One region of the Pseudoalteromonas sp. NZS100 genome, then DNA from elsewhere that is predicted to be linked to it. Evidence: predicted binding sites of a transcription regulator. Region 1 holds the regulator's gene; each other region holds the start of a gene.

The links. Region 1 encodes sigma-54, which starts transcription at its own class of promoters, with help from an activator protein. Its sites were predicted from a motif close to GTTGGCACGNNNNTNGNNT; they were not measured.
Region 2: the regulator sigma-54 is predicted to act here: its motif matches at 4,884-4,902, upstream of flgJ (flagellar assembly peptidoglycan hydrolase FlgJ).
Region 3: the regulator sigma-54 is predicted to act here: its motif matches at 5,407-5,425, upstream of I6E69_RS15240 (TorF family putative porin).

What each region holds. Positions count from the first base shown of each region.
Region 1 covers NZ_JADYWM010000001.1:169,814-176,726, forward strand. The annotation lists gene lptB (LPS export ABC transporter ATP-binding protein) at 1-454, shown strand, start outside; gene I6E69_RS00840 (RNA polymerase factor sigma-54) at 524-2,023, shown strand; gene hpf (ribosome hibernation promoting factor) at 2,050-2,337, shown strand; gene ptsN (PTS IIA-like nitrogen regulatory protein PtsN) at 2,342-2,794, shown strand; gene rapZ (RNase adapter RapZ) at 2,813-3,658, shown strand; gene I6E69_RS00860 (HPr family phosphocarrier protein) at 3,701-3,973, shown strand; gene mgtE (magnesium transporter) at 4,105-5,463, shown strand; gene I6E69_RS00870 (protein disulfide oxidoreductase) at 5,666-6,073, shown strand; gene I6E69_RS00875 (YgiQ family radical SAM protein) at 6,242-6,913, opposite strand, start outside.
Region 2 covers NZ_JADYWM010000003.1:327,202-334,114, reverse strand. The annotation lists gene flgE (flagellar hook protein FlgE) at 1-1,262, shown strand, start outside; gene I6E69_RS04955 (flagellar basal body rod protein FlgF) at 1,420-2,163, shown strand; gene flgG (flagellar basal-body rod protein FlgG) at 2,185-2,973, shown strand; gene flgH (flagellar basal body L-ring protein FlgH) at 2,991-3,674, shown strand; gene I6E69_RS04940 (flagellar basal body P-ring protein FlgI) at 3,686-4,780, shown strand; gene flgJ (flagellar assembly peptidoglycan hydrolase FlgJ) at 4,939-5,955, shown strand; gene flgK (flagellar hook-associated protein FlgK) at 5,957-6,913, shown strand, end outside.
Region 3 covers NZ_JADYWM010000016.1:12,463-19,375, reverse strand. The annotation lists gene I6E69_RS15270 (Bor family protein) at 1-216, shown strand, start outside; gene I6E69_RS15265 (hypothetical protein) at 213-542, shown strand; gene I6E69_RS15260 (ABC transporter permease) at 556-1,794, opposite strand; gene I6E69_RS15255 (ABC transporter ATP-binding protein) at 1,787-2,494, opposite strand; gene I6E69_RS15250 (efflux RND transporter periplasmic adaptor subunit) at 2,494-3,660, opposite strand; gene I6E69_RS15245 (YIP1 family protein) at 3,716-4,429, opposite strand; gene I6E69_RS15240 (TorF family putative porin) at 4,622-5,308, opposite strand; gene I6E69_RS15235 (hypothetical protein) at 5,585-6,748, opposite strand; gene I6E69_RS15230 (helix-turn-helix transcriptional regulator) at 6,904-6,913, opposite strand, start outside.

The DNA of each region.
Region 1 (6,913 bases):
AAAGCTGACTGTTTATCAAAACTTAATGGCCATTTTAGAAACGCGCAAAGAACTAAATAAACAAGCCAGAGAAGACACGCTCAATAACTTATTAGATGAATTTAGCATACAACACATTCGTGATAGCCAAGGTATGGCATTGTCGGGTGGAGAACGTCGTCGTGTAGAAATAGCACGAGCGCTGGCAGCAGATCCTAAATTTATACTACTGGATGAACCGTTTGCCGGTGTTGACCCTATTTCGGTATTAGATATAAAGAAAATAATAGAACATCTTAAAAATCGTGGGATTGGTGTATTAATTACCGACCATAACGTAAGAGAGACCCTTGATGTTTGTGAAAAAGCCTACATTGTTTCTCATGGGGAGCTGATTGCATCAGGTACTCCAGAACACGTATTAAATGATAAAACAGTACGCGATGTTTACTTAGGCGAGCAATTTAGGCTGTAACATTTACGCCATGTCTTTAAGCATCTGCTAGTATTAATTATAACAACATAAAAGGATTGTTAGAGATACATGAGGCAATCACTACAGCTGCGCATGGGCCAGCAACTTACAATGACTCCACAGTTGCAACAAGCTATTCGTTTGTTGCAACTCAGTACATTGGATCTCCAGCAAGAAATACAAGAAGCTCTCGACAGTAATCCACTATTAGAGGTTGAAGAGGCAGACTATTCTGAAGACGCTGCTGGTAAAAACGAGCAAAAAGCTGATACCGATGACATAACTGTTAGCGCATCTGCTGACGATGCTCCGAGCGAATACGAACAAGATACTGGTGAAGCACTTGCAAAAGACACGCTAAGTGACGACATGGCTATGGATGTTAGTTGGGATGAGTACATGAGTGCCGCTCCTGCAGCCTCATCAGGTCCAATGCCTGAAGACGAATCAATATACCAAGGCGCCTCTACTGAAACGCTCCATGAGTATTTAATGTGGCAATTACAACTAACACCATTTAGCCCTACCGATGAAGCCATCGCTATTGCGATTGTAGAGGCCGTCGATGATTCAGGTATTTTAACTCTCAGTTGCGAAGAAATTTTAGAAAGCTTTAATCAAGAAAACGAAGATGATAACGAAGTTGAACTTGATGAAATTGAAGCGGTATTAAAACGCATCCAACTGTTTGATCCTGTTGGTATTGCTGCACGTAGTTTACAAGAGTGTTTGTGTATTCAGCTTAATCAATTTGATAAAGAAACACCTTACATTAATGAAACGAAAATGATTTTAACCGAGCATATTGATCTATTAGCAGCTCGCGACTATCGTACATTAATGAAAAAAACTAAGCTCAAAGAAGAAGAGCTTAAAGAAGTAATGACACTAATACATACTCTCAACCCAAAACCTGCAGATACTATTGTAAGGGAAGAATCTGAGTATGTTATTCCTGATGTGTCAGTTAAAAAAATTAAAGGCCGCTGGGTTGTTGAATTAAACCCAGATAGCATGCCTAAAATTCGTGTTAATAGCCAATACGCGGCAATGTCTCGCACTGTAAAATCAAGTGGTGACAGCCAGTTTATTCGCTCACATTTACAAGAAGCTAAATGGTTTATTAAAAGCTTAGAAAGTAGAAACGACACGCTATTAAAAGTTACTAATTGTATTGTTAAGCAACAACAAGGCTTTTTTGAACATGGCCCTGAAGCCATGAAACCAATGGTTTTAAATGATGTCGCTGAAATGGTAGAAATGCACGAATCGACAATTTCACGCGTAACTACTCAAAAGTACATGCATACACCCCGTGGTATATTTGAGCTTAAATACTTTTTCTCAAGCCATGTAAGTACTGAAAACGGTGGTGAATGTTCATCTACAGCAATACGTGCGCTTATCCGAAAATTAATCGCAGCAGAAAACTCAGCAAAACCATTGAGTGATAGCAAAATAGCGGATATATTGGCTGAGCAAGGAATTAAAGTAGCAAGACGTACAATCGCAAAATACCGCGAATCTCTTGCTATTCCACCGTCAAATCAGCGTAAAAGTCTGATTTAAGACGCTAAACTAAGAGGGTAATGCTTATGCAACTAAACTTAACTGGTCGTCACGTAGAATTAACCGATTCACTAAGAGACTATATTAATACTAAATTTGCGAAGCTTGAAAGACACTCTGATCATATAAATAATGTTCATGTCATTCTCGATGTAGAAAAATTAAATCAAAAAGCAGAAGCCACAATACACGTAAGCGGTGCTGAGCTATTTGCCTCTACAGAACATCAAGATATGTATGCCGCTATTGACTCGTTGATCGACAAGCTCGATCGCCAAGTAATCAAACACAAAGAGAAGCTTGCTCGACACTAATATGATGAAATTAAGTTCACTTATATGCCAGGACTGCAGCAAAGCTGCGGTCCTTTTTAATAGCAAAAAAAGAATTTTAGAGTTCATTAGCGAACTTGCTCACGACAAACTTCCGTATTTACCGCAACAAGATATTCTTAATGCTTTAATGAGCAGAGAGAAATTAGGTAGTACAGGTATAGGACGTGGCATTGCTATTCCTCATGGAAGAATGAGCGGTGCAGAAGAGCCTTTGGCTTTAGTGCTCGTTAGCGAAACTCCAATAAACTTTGATGCAATCGATAATCGCCCTGTTGATATTTTTGTCGCACTCATCGTACCAGATGGCGATAACCAGCAGCACTTAAAGACTCTAGCAACCATTGCTGATAAACTAAACAACAAAGATTTTTGTAAACAGTTACGCAGTGCAAAATCTGATACTGAGCTTTACCAAGTTATTGTCGATCAATCATAGTTTTATAAAGGGTGTTAAATGGAGTTAATTATCATAAGCGGCCGTTCTGGTTCTGGAAAGTCGGTTGCTTTGCGCGTTGTAGAAGATTTAGGTTATTATTGCGTTGATAATATTCCAGTAAACCTACTACCTTCATTAGTTCGCAGTGTGTCTGATAGCTACGATAAAATTGCTGTTAGCATTGATGTGCGCAACATCCCTAAAGAACAAGATGAATTTAACGATATTCTTGAATACTTGCCTGGCTTTGCAAACCCTACGTTGTTTTATTTAGATAGCGACGATCAGACATTGATCAAACGCTTTTCAGAAACACGCAGATTACACCCACTATCAATAGACTCGTTGCCGCTTGATTTAGCCATCAAAAAAGAAAAAGAATTACTTGATGTATTAACCACTCGCGCCGACTTTATGATAGATACGACTGATTTAAGTGTTCATCAACTCGCTGAATCTATTCGTGAAAAGATTTTAGGTAAAAAAGATAAGCAACTGATTGTCACATTTGAATCATTTGGTTTTAAACACGGTATACCAAAAGAAGCAGACTACGTATTTGATGCACGCTTTTTACCAAATCCACACTGGGAACCAGAGTTGAAGCCTTTAAATGGGTTAGATCAACCGGTTAAAGACTATTTAGCTAATCACAGCATAGTGCAAAAATTCACATGGCAAATTCAAACATTTGTACAAACGTGGTTACCGCATTTAGAAAGAAATAACCGCAGTTATTTAACCATTGCTATTGGGTGTACAGGCGGGCAACATCGCTCTGTATATTTAGCGCAAACTATCGGTGAAAGTTTCGCAATGACACATCCCAATGTAAAAATTCGCCATCGCGAGCAAGAAAAATAATATAGCTGAATAATCACCTGTTCAGCTTAGGTAGAGTAAGTTATGCATTGTGAAGATACCTTTTTAATAAAAAACAAATTAGGCTTACACGCCAGAGCAGCCACCGTGCTTGCGCAATTAGCAGTACAATTTGATGCTACAATCACATTATTCCAAGATGACAAAGAAGCAGCAGGCGATAGCGTACTTGCACTAATGTTACTTGAAAGTAGCCAAGGAAAAGAAGTTAAAGTTGTTTGTAAAGGCCCTGATTCTGAGCAAGCTTTACACGCTGTTGGAGAATTAATAGCACAACGCTTTAATGAACAAGAATAACCTGTTTTATAAAAACAATATTCGCATTACTAATGCTTCAATTAAGACAGATATATAAAATAAATAGGTTAGTAACGCCAGTTAACTCACCTCCCCCCATAAAGTAATATAACAATTTATAAAGGACGCCAATGCCTGAAGCTTTTGAACAAGATTACCCACTACAGCAACTAAAACAGGTGACGAAGTCACTCAATAGTGGTCAATTTGTTCAAGTTAGGCGCATGCTCGCAAAAACGGCTCCTTGTGATACCGCATTATTATTAGAATCATCACCGCATAAAATTCGCCGACTGCTTTGGCAATTGGTCGATCCTGATGTGCAGGGTGATGTTCTTGAAGAATTATCTGAAGATGTTCGTTTAGGCATTATTGCCCAAATGGAACCTAAGCACATTGCCGCCGCAACTGAAGATATGGGCCACGATGACTTAGGTGAAGTATTACGTAGCCTGCCAGATACCGTCTATAAAGACGTTGTTAGCGCGATGGACATTCAAGACCGTGAACGTGCCACGCAAGCACTGTCATATCAAGAGCGTTCAGCTGGTGCGCTAATGAACACCGATACGGTGACCATTCGTCCTGATGTAACACTCGATGTTGTACTTCGTTATATTAGACTGCGTGGTGAACTACCAGAGGGTACAGATGATTTATACGTTGTTGATAAACATAACTGCTTTATAGGCGCTTTATCGCTAAGTACATTATTAACTAATCCACCAGAAAAAATTGTCCGCGATTTAATGGATGAAGATTGTGAGTCTATCCCAATCTCTATGGATGAAAGTGAAGTAGCGCAATTATTTGAGCGTCATAATTGGATATCGGCCCCTGTGGTGGACGATAACGACCAACTCCTCGGTCGTGTTACTATCGATGACATCGTTGATGTAATACGAGAAGATGCCGAGCATAGCTTATTAAGCCTAGCCGGTCTTGATGATGAAGAGGATACATTCGCGCCTGTACTAAAAAGCTCTAAAAAACGCTCAGTTTGGCTAGGAGTTAATTTACTAACCGCACTTGCAGCTGCTTTTGTAGCTAGCTTTTTTGAAGGCACTTTAGATGTGCTCCCTATTTTGGCTGTGCTTAACGGTATTGTCCCTTCTATGGGTGGTGTTGCTGGTAGCCAATCATTAACGCTTGTTATCCGTGGTATTGCAGTAGGTCATATAAACCAAACAAACCAACGTTTCTTGATGATGAAAGAACTGGCCATTGGCGCGCTAAACGGTATTTTGTGGTCACTATTAATTGCGGGTGTTATTGCGCTATGGCAATGGGACTTTATGCTTGGTGGCGTACTCGCTTTCGCTATGTTTATGAACTTAGTGGTGGCAGGTGTTGCTGGTGCAAGTATTCCAATAATTCTTAAAAGAATGAATATAGACCCTGCTCTTGCAGGGAGTGTGGTGCTAACCACGGTGACTGATATTGTTGGTATATTCGCCTTTTTAGGTACTGCTACATGGTTGCTGATATAAATTAAACGCTTTAAATGTAAAAAACTACAGCAAAAATACTTAGGGTAAATCAGTAGCTATGGCAACGCATACCAAACATAAAAATGACATACCTAAAAAAACGCTAAAACAAAAAAGCGTATCCATATTAAAAAGTCTATTGGTATATGGCTCTATATTTTTTGTCATTTATACCGCCGTCAATTGGTGGCGGCAACCTGTCATGCCAGCAAATCCTCAATTACAATTAATCGACTATAAAGGGCAAAACATTAATTTAGCAGCAATGAGCCAAGATAAACCCACGCTTGTGTATTTTTGGGGAACTTGGTGTCCTATTTGTACTATTACCTTCCCTGCCATAAACGAACTCGCAAACGAGAATAAATACCCTGTTGTGAGCATCGCGATAAAATCAGGCTATGATCAAGAGCTGCATGATTATTTAAATGAGCAAGGCTACAGCTTCAGTACTGTTAACGATCAACACGGGGAGATATTTTCCGATTGGCAGGGACAAGTCACGCCATCTTATATAATCTTAAAAGATAATAAAATGACGCAAGGACTCACCGGCATTCAGCCGTTATGGTCACTTAAATTGCGTTTGTGGTTATCATCAATGCTTTAAAAAAAAGCTAAACTTAGCACAGGATATCTAAAGAGAGGGGCTCTAAAATCTCACTCTTTATCACCTACAATAATATAGATAATAAAGAGCAAAGCTTACTTAATTTACGTATAAAAAAGCTAAAAAACGCGTACCGCAATTAGCCTTATCTATTAGCAAATAAAATTACTAACGTGTGCTTTGACGATTACCGCCCACTTTTGGCTTAGTGTTTGCCTTTTTAAATTGGCTAAAACCAGTATGTCGCGTTAGTGCCGGACGCCCACCTTTTTTACCACCTTTACCTGATTTTTCATCGCGCCCTTCTTCTGGCACTAAACAGTTAGGCCCTTTACCAATTAAATTAGCTTTACCCATTTTACGTAGAGCTTCACGTATCATTGGCCAACCAGCTGCATCGTGGTAGCGTAAAATAGCTTTATGTAATCTACGTTGGCGTGCGCCTTTAGGTACTGGAACAACTTCTGAGTTGTTTTTTATATTACGTAAAGAGTTCATCTCTGTATGGTAAATAGTTGTCGCATTAGCCATAGGTGATGGGTAAAAATTTTGTACTTGATCAAGCTTAAAGTCGTTTGATTTAAGCCATAAAGCCATGTTTACCATATCTTCATCTTTTGTACCTGGGTGAGCAGATATAAAGTAAGGTATTAAATACTGCTTTTTACCGGCTTCTTTAGAGTACTTATCAAATAGTTCTTTAAATTGATCGTACGCTCCCATACCTGGTTTCATCATTTTTGATAATGGACCATCCTCTGTATGCTCTGGCGCTATTTTTAAGTAACCGCCTACATGATGCGTTACTAATTCTTTAACGTAACGCGGGTCGCGTACAGC
Region 2 (6,913 bases), on a different contig from region 1:
ATACAACAGGTTTTAAAGAGTCACGCGCTGAGTTTGCCGATGTTTACGCTTCATCAGTATTTAGCTCTGGTAAGACTAAAAATGGTGATGGTGTTCAAACCGCTATGGTTGCACAGCAGTTTCATCAAGGCTCACTGCAATTTACAAATAACTCACTTGATTTGGCTATCACTGGTGAAGGTTATTTCGCGATGAGTGAAGACTTAGGTTCTCAAGATTTTTCTTACACTCGTGCAGGTGCATTCAAATTAAATGAAGATAATTTTGTAGTAGATGCCAAAGGTAATTTTTTACAAGGTTTCCCTGTTGATGAAGCTACAGGTGCCACTACATCAGTAAGTTTGAGTACTTCATCACCATTACAGATACCGGATTCGTCTGGTTCTCCTCGCGCAACAAGTAAAGTGTACTCATCATTTAACTTAGATTCACGAGAAACTCAACCTACAGTAACTCCTTTTGATTCAAGTACGAGTGCTTCTTATAATAGTTCTACATCAACTACAGTTTATGACTCATTAGGTGAGCCACATGTTTTACAGCTTTTCTTTGTAAAGCAAGACCCAACGACAACACCAAATCAATGGCAAGTTTATGGAACTTTAGACGGGAAAAATTTTGGGACAGATGGAGTTGAAACAGTCGCAGGTTCACATACTCCTATAGATACTTTTGAATTTACATCAGCAGGTTTGCCTAATGTAACATCACCGGCTACAACTTTTGATGATATAGACTTATCTTCTGATGCGACTACAGGTTTGACTTCTCTTTTGACTAATGGTGCAAGTTTTCCTGATGATGTGTCAGTCAGTTGGCGTGATGAAGCGGGAACCAGTAATAAAGTTCCCACTCAGTATGCAGGTAACTTTGAAGTAAAAGCGCTTGAGCAAGACGGTGCTACTGTTGGCCGTTTAGCCGGTATTGATATTGGTACTGATGGTAAAGTAGTTGCATCTTACAGTAATGGTGACTCAACTTTTCTAGGTCAAGTCGCTATGGTTCGTTTTTCTAACTCACAAGGCTTACAGCAAGTCGGTGATACCGCTTGGAAAAAAAGTTTAACATCTGGTGATCCAATTGCAGGCGAACCAGGATCAGGTACTTTAGGATCGATCAATTCATCAGCGCTTGAGCAATCAAATACAAACCTTACTAATGAACTAGTAGACTTAATTACTGCACAGCGTAATTACCAAGCAAACTCACGTGCGCTTGAAGTTAACTCAACTATTCAGCAAAGTATTTTGCAGATTCGATAAGCTAAACCCCATTAAATATATTAGGCTGCACTTTTGCAGCCTTTTTTGTAAGTCCTCTTTGTAAGCCCTTCTAAAAACCTCTCAATGTTGCGTCAAATTTAATCTGGCACCTATTTTGCATTTATAAGTTCAGAGATTTTTTATGTGAGTCGATACTATGGACAAAATGGTCTACATTGCGGCCTCTGGCGCTAAGCAAAGCCTACAAGGGCTTGCGCTTAAAGCCAATAATTTGGCGAATGCAAATACAACAGGATTTAAAGCTGACTTTGCCCAGGCGCGTTCTATGCAAGCGTTTGGCGAAGGTTTGCCTACACGTGTATTTTCAATGCAAGAGCGTCCGGGTTCAAACATGGTATCGGGTGGCATTGTGCAAACCGGGCGAGACTTAGATATCGCAATGAGCGATAACGCATGGCTTGCTGTGCAAGATGCCTCCGGTAATGAAGCTTACACAAAAGTGGGTACGTTAAACGTTACTGCTCAAGGCATGCTTGTAACCAGTCATGGTCGTCAAGTTATTGGCGAAGGGGGACCTGTAATTTTACCCGTCCCAGTCGAAAAAATAGGGTTTAGCCAAGATGGCGCTATTCAAGTTCGACCACAAGGCGCTCCCGCTAACTTTTTAGAAGAAATCGACACGCTTAGAGTGGTAGAAGCAAATAGCTCACAGCTCGAAAAAGGTAACGACGGTTTATTTAGACCAAAAGCAAATGTAACAGTAGATACCTCTGCCAATGTAAAAGTTTTAAGTGGTTCGCTTGAAATGTCGAATGTGAATCCGGTTCACGAAATGGTCGACATGATAAGCCACCAGCGCCAATTTGAATTACAAGTGAAATTAATGAAAACAGCTGAAGAAATTGACGAGCGTCAAGATCAGTTATTACGCATAGTTTAACTTTAAAGTGAGGACACGATTATGAATCCAGCATTGTGGATCAGTAAAACTGGGCTAGACGCTCAACAAACCGATATATCGGTTATCTCAAATAATTTAGCGAATGCGAGTACCGTAGGTTACAAAAAAAGCCGCGCTATATTTGAAGATTTACTTTATCAAAATATTAATCAACCGGGTGGTCGTTCATCGCAAGATACCGAAATGCCGTCGGGCTTAATGTTAGGTGCGGGTGCTAAAGTTGTAGCTAACCAAAAAGAGTTTACGCAAGGCAACATGTTGACCACCGAAAACTCACTAGATTGGATGATTTCTGGCGAAGGTTTTTTTGAAGTACTGCAACCAGATGGCAATATTGCTTACTCACGCAATGGTCAGTTTACTACTGATGGCGATGGACGAATTGTAACATCGGGCGCAGGTTACGTTATTCAGCCAGAAATGAATGTACCTGATGACGCGCAATCAATTACGGTTTCGCAAGACGGCGAAGTATCTGTGCGTGTTGCAGGCCAAGCCGATAACGTTGTAATTGGTCAGCTGACTATTAGTGACTTTATTAATCCATCGGGTCTTGAGCCAATTGGTCAAAACCTTTATACCGAAACGGCTGTAAGTGGTGCGCCTGTACAAGGTAATCCTGGTGTTGAAGGGTTAGGTAGTATTATTCAAGGCTCACTCGAAACTTCAAACGTAAATGTGACTGAAGAGCTGGTAAATCTAATAGAAACTCAGCGTATTTACGAAATGAACTCAAAAGTAATTTCGGCCGTTGACGAAATGATGAGTTATATCAATCAACAGCTTTAATAGAGTAGGGGGGAATTATGCGTAATATTATTTTATTTGCAGCGGGCACATTATTTTTAAGTGGCTGTATGTCTACGCAAAATAGTGAGGTAGTGCAGGACGACCCTTACTACGCACCTATGTACCCCGAGCCTATTCTCGAGCCGCTGGTAGCCACAGGTTCATTGTTTAATACTCATACATCAAACGACTTATATTCTGATAAAAAAGCGCTACGTACTGGCGATATAATTACGGTTAAATTGCAAGAGTCTACTCAAGCAACAAAAGCCGCTAAAACAGAAACAGACAAAGAAACCGACGCAAGCTTAGACCCAGTGATTGGCTTAGGTGGTCTACCTGTAAATATAGGTGGCGATAGTATTCAGTTTGGTATTGGTAGTGATTCGTCGTTTACGGGCGATTCAAAATCTAACCAGTCAAACAGCTTAGTGGGCGATATTTCGGTTAATGTTATGCGCGTTTTACCTAATGGTAACTTAGTTATACGCGGCGAAAAATGGCTAACGCTTAATACTGGCGAAGAGTTTATTCGTTTAGAAGGGCTAGTACGCCCTCAAGACGTAAGCGCCGATAATACGGTTGAATCAAATCGTATCGCTAATGCACGTATTCAATACTCAGGTAAAGGGCAAACGCAAGAGGCGCAAAGTCCTGGTTGGCTTACACGTTTCTTTAGCAGTTCGCTGTTTCCATTTTAGAGGGTAACAACATGAATAGCCTTAAAGCTTTATGTTTAGTTGTGTTATTAGGTTGGCAGTTTACTGCCAGTGCTGAGCGCATAAAAGATGTGTCTATGGTTGAAGGCGTACGCTCTAACCAATTAGTCGGTTATGGCTTAGTGGTTGGTTTACCGGGCACCGGCGAGCAAAACTCATACACACAACAAAGTTTTAGAGGCATGTTGAACAGCTTTGGTATTACGCTACCTTCAACTCAAAGTCCTAAAATTAAAAATGTTGCCGCTGTTGCTGTACATGCAGAATTACCTGCATTTAGAAAGCCCGGGCAAACAATCGATATTACGGTTTCTTCTATTGGTAGTGCAGGCAGCTTACGTGGCGGTACTTTACTACAAACTTTTTTAAAGGGTGTAGACGGTAACGTGTATGCAATTGCACAAGGTAGTTTAATTGTTGGTGGCTTAGGTGCACAAGGTCTTGATGGTAGTAAGGTTGTAATTAACACCCCTACAGTTGGTCGCATACCAAATGGTGCAACAGTTGAACGCACAGTAGAAAGCCCATTTATGCAAGGCGATTACATTACCTTCAATTTAAACCGCCCAGACTTTACAACGGCAAAACGCCTAGAAAAAACAATTAATGACTTAGTTGGCCCAAATAGCGCACAAGCAATAGATTCTGTTTCTATTCGTGTTATAGCACCACGCGATGCATCCCAGCGTGTATCGTATTTATCAACACTCGAAAACTTAGAATTTAAGCCAGCTGACATGGCCGCTAAAATTATAGTTAACTCGCGCACCGGTACAATTGTCATTGGCAAAAACGTTAAGCTTCAGCCTGCGGCTATAACTCACGGTGGCTTAACAGTAACAATTGCAGAACAACAAAATGTGTCACAACCAAACCCGCTAGCAAACGGTGATACAGTTGTTACACAGCAAAGTATTATTGATGTAAACCAAGACGACTCGCGCGCCTTTGTATTTAATCCAGGTGTAAGCCTTGACGATTTAGTTCGCGCAATTAACGAAGTAGGCGCAGCGCCTGGTGACTTAATGGCTATTTTAGAAGCACTAAAAGAAGCCGGCGCAATTAACGGACAGTTAGTTGTTATATAAATAACCCAAGCCAATAAATAACGTATTACTTAAGCCCTAGATATAGGGCTTTTTATTTACAGCAACTTAAGTTTATTATTTTTATCTTCCTCGTTTTATCGGTAGTGGCTCAATTTTTGCATTTTTAACTGCATTATTCATTTTGTGTCAAAAAGCCGATGGAAACTAATCACCTCGATAAACAAAACTTTTTTGATTTAGGCAACTTAGATTCACTTCGTAAAGAAGCCTTAACGAGTGGCGATGCATCAACTGATGCTTCCAAAGCTGCGCTCAAAAAAGCGGCCGCACAATTTGAAGCTATTTTTACGCAAATGTTGCTCAAAGGAATGCGCAAAGCTAACGAAGCATTTGAAGACAAAGACAGTCCATTTAATTCAAGTGGCGTAAAGTTTTTTGAAGAAATGCACGATCAGCAACTTTCAACAGAGCTTTCATCAAATGGCTCGTTAGGCCTTGCCGATTTAATTGTTCAGCAGTTATCGCCTGAGTCTAAAAACTTTATGCCAGGCTCGGTGCTTAGAACAACCAACGATATTTTTAGCGATACGCAAGTCGGATCCGCTCTTCCTCATGAGCAAAAAAATAAGCAATCCGATCTTATCGTTAATAACACTCAAGCCGATATTGCTGAGCCTAAAGTCGATACTGCAGAGTCTAAAGCTGATAGCCCAACATTTAAAAATGCAGAAGAGTTTGTAAGTTCAGTATGGGAACACGCTAAAACTGCAGCGCAAAAAATTGGTTTAAATCCTGCGGTAATGGTTGCACAAGCGGCACTTGAAACCGGTTGGGGTAAACACATTATTAATAAAAGTGACGGTGGCAGCTCAAATAACTTATTTAATATTAAGTCAGATAAAAGCTGGGAAGGCGATAAAGCAAGTAAAGTAACGCTTGAGTTTGAACAAGGCACACCCGTTAAAAAACAAGCCAGCTTTAGAGCCTACGATTCAATTAAAGATAGCGTGAACGACTTCGTTGATTTTTTAACGCAAAACCCACGCTACAAAGAAGCATTACAAAATACAGCAAAACCAAATGACTTTTTAGATTCATTACAAAAAGCAGGTTATGCAACCGATCCAAATTATGCCAGCAAAATAAAAAAAGTGCTCAATAGCAGTCAGCTAAAAGACATTGCGGCAAACGTGATCCGCCAAGGAGTAGAGTAACATGTCGTTTAATTTATTAAACATTGCCAGTTCTGGGGTTAGAGCAAGCTCGGAGCTATTGCAAACGACAAGTAAAAATATTGCCAATGTAAATACCGTAGGCTACGTACGTGAGCGTACTGAATTTACCACTATGGTTGATAACCAAGTGGGGCGAGGCGAAACATACCGATTACTAAACGAGTTTGCTCAGTCACAGCTAAATCGTGACACCTCTAATAAATCGTTTTTCGATCAGTTTATTACTGAGGCAAATAGAGTTGATACTATTTTTTCTGAAGAGTCGAACAACCTTTCGACCGGAATTAACTCTTTATTTAATAACGTACAAGAAGCACTAAATCAGCCGTCATCTACCGTTGCCCGCTCATTAGTAATGACAGATGCGCAAAGCTTAATTGATCAAATGGATAGACTTTCGGGCATCGTGCTTGATCAAAAAAGTGTAGTGAACGAGCAGCTCGAAATATTTTCAGATGAAGCAAACTCACTAATTCAAAGTATTAGTACGCTAAATCAAAATATTGCAGCAGTTAATGGTACTAATAATGCCGCAGATGCAAGCTCTACCTATAACGAACGCGATAAAGCAATACGCGACTTATCAGAGCTAATAGACATAGAAACGCTTGATGGTCCAAATGGCGAAAAACTCGTTTTTATGGGCACAGGCGAAGCAGTGGTTATGCAAAATGGTGCATTTAACCTATTTTCGATGACAGGGGATCCTGATCCTAATTTTAAAGAATTCACGCTTGACGTTAATGGTGGCAAAGCAGTGCCGCTTGAAGTTGATGTAAGTAAGCTTAAAGGAAAAATTGGCGGCTTACTTGCTTTTAGAGATGACATATTAGTTCCTGCGCAAAACCAAATTGGTCAAATGGGCTTAGCGATAGCTGATGCATTTAACGAACAAAACAAATTGGGTATGGATGCAACAGGTCAGCTAGGGGGTAAT
Region 3 (6,913 bases), on a different contig from region 1:
GCTAATTACGAAGATAGCCGCCCATTTTATTTATGGGGATTAGTGGGTGAGCAGCGGGTAGACGTAAAACAAATATGTTCAAATACACCGGTTATTCAAATGCAGTCACAACAAACGTTTAGTGATGGAGCGCTGAGTTTAATTACGCTTGGAATATACTCGCCCCATACCATTAAAGTGTGGTGCCAAGAGCAAGTACTAGGGGAGACATTATGAGCATCAAGCTATTTGCAGCCGGTTGCACACTGATTATTTTAACGGGGTGTACAAATATTTACTTTGATAACGGTATGCAGAGCAAAGTAAGCAATAAAACGCTAAAAAGCTCACAGTGGCATCATAATTTTGCACTTGCGTTGTACGAGGGATCAGAGCCGTTAGATTTAACAAAACATTGCCCACAAGGGGAGTGGCAAAGCGTTCATACGTATAAATCGTTTACTAATGGTTTAGCTGAGGTGGTTGTGAATCAAATTGGCCCAGCTTGGTACCCTAAAACAGTAGAAGTACAATGTAATAAGGTACCATTTAAAGCTAAATAATTATTTAAAATAGTTATTCGTAACGCAGTGCATCTATAGGGTTTAGTCTTGCTGCTTTAATAGCAGGGGCTAAACCAAATATAATCCCAATCATTGATGTAAATCCGAACGATAGTATTACAGCCCATACTGGTATGTATGCATCAGGCATACTTGGGACTAAAAACGAAATAAGCCCTGCGGCGCCATATCCTATAATGAGTCCTATTAAACCACCAAAAAGTGAAAGCACAACGGCTTCAACTAAAAACTGCAGCATAATAAAACCAGGTGTTGCGCCTAGTGCTTTTAATGTACCAATAACGCGTGTGCGTTCAGTTACCGACACTAGCATTATGTTCATAACACCAATACCGCCAACAAGTAAGCTAATGCCAACAATACCAGCAGTAATAGCAGTAGCACTGCTGGTAAATTTATCTATTTGAGCACGAGATTTTTCAGCGGTTTCAAATTCAAAGTCGTTTTCATCTTTCTCTTTTAGTTTATGTAGTTGGCGCAATACACGAGTGATTTTTGCAAGCACTTGTTCTTCGTTAGTACCTTCATTTAACCTAAACATAATTTGCACATTAGTTTGTGTACTTCCGCCTTCTAAAGCACTCATGGTACTAATTGGAATATTAATGTAATCGTCTTGGTCAAAACCAAATAAGCTACCTTGTTTTTCAGCAACGCCAATAATTCTAAACCATTCACCACCTAGCTTTATATATTCACCTACTGGGTTTTCAGGAAGGTTTAGCTTTTCTATGATTGAAGGGCCGATAAATGCGACCCTTCTTCGTTTATCATCGTCCTCAGCACGAATAAAACGACCAAGTTCAGGATAGGTACGATACGCTTTTTGATAGTCTTGCTCGGTACCGATAACACGCGATGAATGGCTTTTATTTCCATACTCAGCTCCCCCCGAAAAGCGCCAGGTAAACATTAGGGCAGTTAGCGTTTCAGCTTCTTTTATACGCGACTTTAAAGCTAAAAAATCGTCGTAGGTAAGCTTGGCATTTTTACCAACCATTTCAAGTTCAATACTGGTGTAAGGTTTTATTGTTGTTACATCTGGCGACATATCAGCAAGTTGATCGTTTATTTGCTTTGTAAAACCTTGCATTACTGCAACGACAGTAACTACGGCGGCAACACCAATAATAATGCCCAAACAGGTCAGTGCGCTGCGCATTGCATTAGCTTTAATAGCTGAAAAAGCGGCTTTAGTGCCTTCCATTATGGCAAGAGCTGATTTAAACATGCTGCTTGATTCCTTCATCTTTAGTTACATCACTTACCACTTTACCGTCCACTAAACGAATCACGCGTTGGCAATGATCGGCAATTTCTTGCTCATGTGTTACTAAAATAATAGTGTGACCTTCGTTATGCAGCTCATCAAACAAATCCATAATTTCGCGGGTCGTTTTACTATCAAGATTACCTGTGGGTTCATCTCCTAATAATATATGTGGTTTTGTGACTAAAGCGCGGGCAATAGCAACACGTTGACGTTGCCCGCCCGATAGCTGGCTAGATAAATGATTAACTTTATCACCGAGACCTACCCGCTTTAGTGCTTCTAGAGCTTGTTGCTTGCGTTGTTTACTAGGAATAAAGCGATATACTAAAGGCTGCATTACATTTTCTAGTGCGGTTGCACGTGGTATTAAGTTAAAGCTTTGAAATATAAACCCGACACTTTCATTACGCTGATGAGCAAGCTCTGTCTCGGTCATACTTTTTACTAGTTTATCTTTTAAGTAGTATTCGCCACTGCTGGGTGTATCTAAACAGCCTAATAAGTTCATTAAGGTCGACTTGCCTGAACCAGAAGGTCCTATAATCGCCACGTATTCGTTTTGCATTATATGTACGTTTACATCATCAAGTGCCTTAAATACCTCTGAGCCCATTTTGTATTGTTTATTAATATGCTCTAGCTTGATTACCGCAGACATTAGGCTTCTTCCTTGTCTGCATCTGATTTAAGTTTTACCACATCACCTTCAGTCAGAAGACTTACTGGGCGCGCAGGGCCAATAACTATTTTGTCGCCCTCATTTAAGCCGTCAGTAATGGCTTGCTCTATATCAGATGATATTCCAACAGTTACGGCAATTTTGCTAACTGTGTTGTCACTATTTAGTCGCCATACAAATGTTTTATCGTCCTCTTTTTGGATTGCTTCTATTGGAAGTTTTAAACCGTTTTCGGCAATGCTTGTTGCGATCTCTGCTCTACAACTCATTCCTGCATATAGCTGGCGCTCAGTAGTGTCGAGTAATACTTTTACTTTAAATGATAAACCTTGAGAGCCTGCTTGGTTTTTAGCTGAAGTACCAATATTGATTACTGTGCCGCTAAATGGTTTATTAGGGTATGCGGCAGCATAAATATTCGCTTTTTGGTTAAGCTTAATGCTCGCAATGTCGGTTTCATCCACACGTAGCTCGGCTAAGATAGCGCTAGGATCGGCTACTAGCATTAAATCAGAGCCAATAATATTAGTCGTACCGGCTATAACGGTTTCACCTTCTTTAATATTTACAGATGCAAGCAAGCCGCTCATTGGAGCTCTAAATACACTTTTACTTAAGCGATCTTGCGCAATTTGTAGTGACGCTTGTGCTTGGTTGTACGACTCTATTCGTGATTCAATATCGATTTTAGCTAGATCGCGTGCGCTTTCAATATTCTCGTAGCTCTCTTGATTACCTAAACCGACATCATATAAGTCTTTTTGTCTTTTAAGTTGGCGCTCTAGGTTAGCAAGGCGTGTTTTATTGTGTTTAATTTCAATTTCTGTGGCGCGAAGGATTGCTTTACTACGGGTGACTTCTGATTCAAAAGCAGTTGTATCAAGGCGCATTAACATATCGCCTTGTTTAACTCCTTGGCCTTCTTGAACAAATATTTTATCTACTCGGCCTGTCACTTCAGAGCGTAATTGCACTTGTGTATTAAAAACTAAATTACCTGAAGCCATTATTGAGTCAGCAATGTCGCCAAGCTCTACTTGAGCAATATTTACTTCGGCTTGTTTTTTATCGCCAGAAATTTGCTTTGACACAATTAGGGCTATAAATGCGCCTACAGCGAGTGTGATGATTATTGCTTTTTTCATTTTATCTATCCGTGAATTAAGTAATGTGGAGCTAGTATCTACCTCCACTTAAGAGTTAACTTGCTGCAATGATTGCCCAAATACCAAAAATAATAATTGAAGGAAGAGCAGAGAATAGGAGTGCTTTGTTAGTTGAAAAATTAGTCCAGCATTTTAAGCCGATCATTCCCAACGCAATGCTCCAAAAGCTAAATAAGTTTATTGATTCTAATAAGCTATAAAAAGGATGGCTAACTTCAAGTCCTATTATTAATTGGTTAATAGATGCGTAGCTAAATACGGCTTGTTGAGATATTTGATCTGTACTTGCACTTAGTACAAGAGCAATTGTGCCTAGGCTTGAAATAACAACTGGCATTATTGTCCAGGTAGCGAATCCATACCAAGCTCCGTAGCTATGTTCTGATTCAGGATCTTGTTTAGCCACAAGCATATAATAAAGTGCCATTAATGCATTCATGATAGCCAGCGCAATTACGCCGCCAAACAAACCAAACCATATTTGGCCTTCTGCATTTTGCTCTATACTTTGGCGAATCATTTTTTGCTCGCCAATCGTCGCATCAATAGTTGATGCTGCTACTTGCTCATTAATCAAAAACTGCATATCAACAGTGGAATAAAAAATATAAATACTCGCCATTGAAACTAAAGACATGACTATAAAAGCAAGCCATGACCAACCTTTGGCGTGTTCAACACCATTGAAAGCTTTACTAGGACTTATATAAATATCGAGTAGGGCGCTAAACGCGTTAGGTGATTTCATTATTATTCCTTTATACCTATTTTATGGCTAGGCAGTTATAAATGCCCAGTGACTAGGTAATAGAATAAAGGAAAATGTATGTATTGTTTTCATTCAATTGTAACGGTTTGTTAACAGATGTAAGGGGTCTTGTTCAAAAACGAGAAAAGGGCCAAAAGGCCCTTCGTGTCGCAGCAAGTAACACATTCTTTCTTATAAATTAAAGTCTACAGAATAAGCAACGTAAGCTTTAATATCTGAGTCATCCATATCTGTATCAGATAAACCAAAAGTGAACCCATCTTTCGAAATTGATACACCATAATCTAAGATATTATCATCGCCAATAAAGTCACCAGAGTAGTGGCCTAAGTGAAGTGCCATTTCAGTGCCGTTACTGCCAACAGCAAAACCGTAGTCAGCTGTCAGGTAAAGTGAATCACCAAAGTCTGTACCATCACCACTTGCAGCTGATGTTGCAAGTACTGAAGCACCAAATGTAAAGCCTTCAACGCTGATGCTACCGTAAATTTCAGAGAAATCTGCGTCAGCTTCAGAAGCGGCATCTGGGTAAGCGTAATAAATATAGCCAACATCGTAGCTAACGCTTTCGTTAATGTCGCCACCAAAGCCTGCATATAAATCAAGCTCATAGGTCATTTCATCTGCCCACGATGCATTTGAAGCCCAAGTACCTGCATAAAAGCCCGATTCATTGGCGTAATCAATACCGCCTGAAATAGCTGCATCGCCCCCAGTTTGCTCTTGACCACGCCATAAGTAGTTTGATGTTGCCGCTGCATTAGCAGTTACTTCAGCATGTACGGCTGTTGACGTTAAAGATGTTGCGCCCATTAATGCTATAGCACCTATAGCAATGGTTTTTTTTAGTTTTAGCATGTCCATTTCCCGTTATATGATTTTTGCTCGCCAAGGTTTTTATTATGTATTCGGAACCTTTAGGCTGACGGCTTTTTATTGTTTAACTAACGGGATAATTGCACTGTATGTGCCAGCTTCATTATTTTTTATTAAAAATTATTTTTATACATTAAAAACATGGGCTTGTATTTTATAGATTGAGAAGAGATATGGCATGTAGGAAGATGTTGCGCACACTGCTGGTGCATAAATTAACCTAGCCGCACCATAAAAGTACGGCTAAATTAGAAGTTTTTAGCCAAATATAGTGCGCATAAGGCTAATTGTTTCGTTTACACTACGACCTTTTTGAACTTCACTCACAATTGAATCGCGCTTACTGCGAATGTGCTCAGGAATATCGTCAGCAGCAAGTGCGCGGTCTACTAAAATTTCTGCAGACTCTTTACCTCTACGCTGAGTTTTACCTGTCGTAGTTGTAGTTCGTTTAGGCTTACTTAACAGTTTGATGTAGTTAGAGTTATCTGGTGTTTTTGCATCAGCATAGTGAAAGAAACATGGGATTAGTGCTTTAATAGCAACTAATTGTTCTTCTAACTCATTACTAGGTTTAGCCATTTTGTACCATGACATAGCTTGAATACCTTTTACAATATCTTGCCAGTAACGCTCAAAATCACTATTTTTTAGTTTAGAAACACCAAGGGCACCGCATAATGCATCTAATCGATTGTTTGTGATCGGAGTAAATATATCAGGGCGACGCATTGCAAGCAGTCGTGTTGCAGGCGCAAGTGTTGGTTTTTCATTATTGTCGGTGAATATTTTTGAATAAGCAGCAATAAATTGTTGATATTCGTATTGAGTAATGTCACCTTCAAGTGGAATATTTACTAGTGCATCGTCAAAGGCACCTGGTAAATCGCCAAGCATTTGATGAAAGCTCTTCGCACTTTTTGTTGATGCAAACCATTCAACGTCAAAGTTGTATGTGCTTGGATCAAGTGATGCCATGTGCTTACCGCTAAACGCAAGTAAGTCTTCAGGAATCATATCTTTAAGAGATTGTTCACGAATGCTTTTAATGTAGTCTACTAAGCGAAGCTGTTCATCAAGAGCAATAACGTCTTTGTGTTGTTCTACAAATACACTTACTACAGGCCACGGAGCAATACGTAAAGTTTTAACCTGTAAAAAGCTGATAGCTGAAATAAGCTGATCGTGTAGCTTTTTAAGTACTGGTAATTGCTGCGGCTCTAGTAAATCGTAGTTCATACGATCTCTGCTTGCACTTAGCAATTCGTAACACCAAGGTAAAAAATCATCAGGGTGGTTTTCTACTTTCACGGCCATAAGGTTAAGGCTTAATTCTGAAGATTGCTTCAGAATGTTCTGATAGATTTGATTTTCTTGTTCGCCTAGCGTCATTTTTGACGGTGAAATTAGCAGTTTTTTCATGCCTTGTAGAATCTCCGGTTTAGATATATATTTTTTTGCTGGTCTATTTTAGCGCAATTACGCTAATAACAACAGCGCTGTCCTCCATACGTTGTAATTGAAGTAGCTAAATCGGCGTTTTTGCTAATAGAATGAGACCAACGTTTTAACATGTATCAATCATTT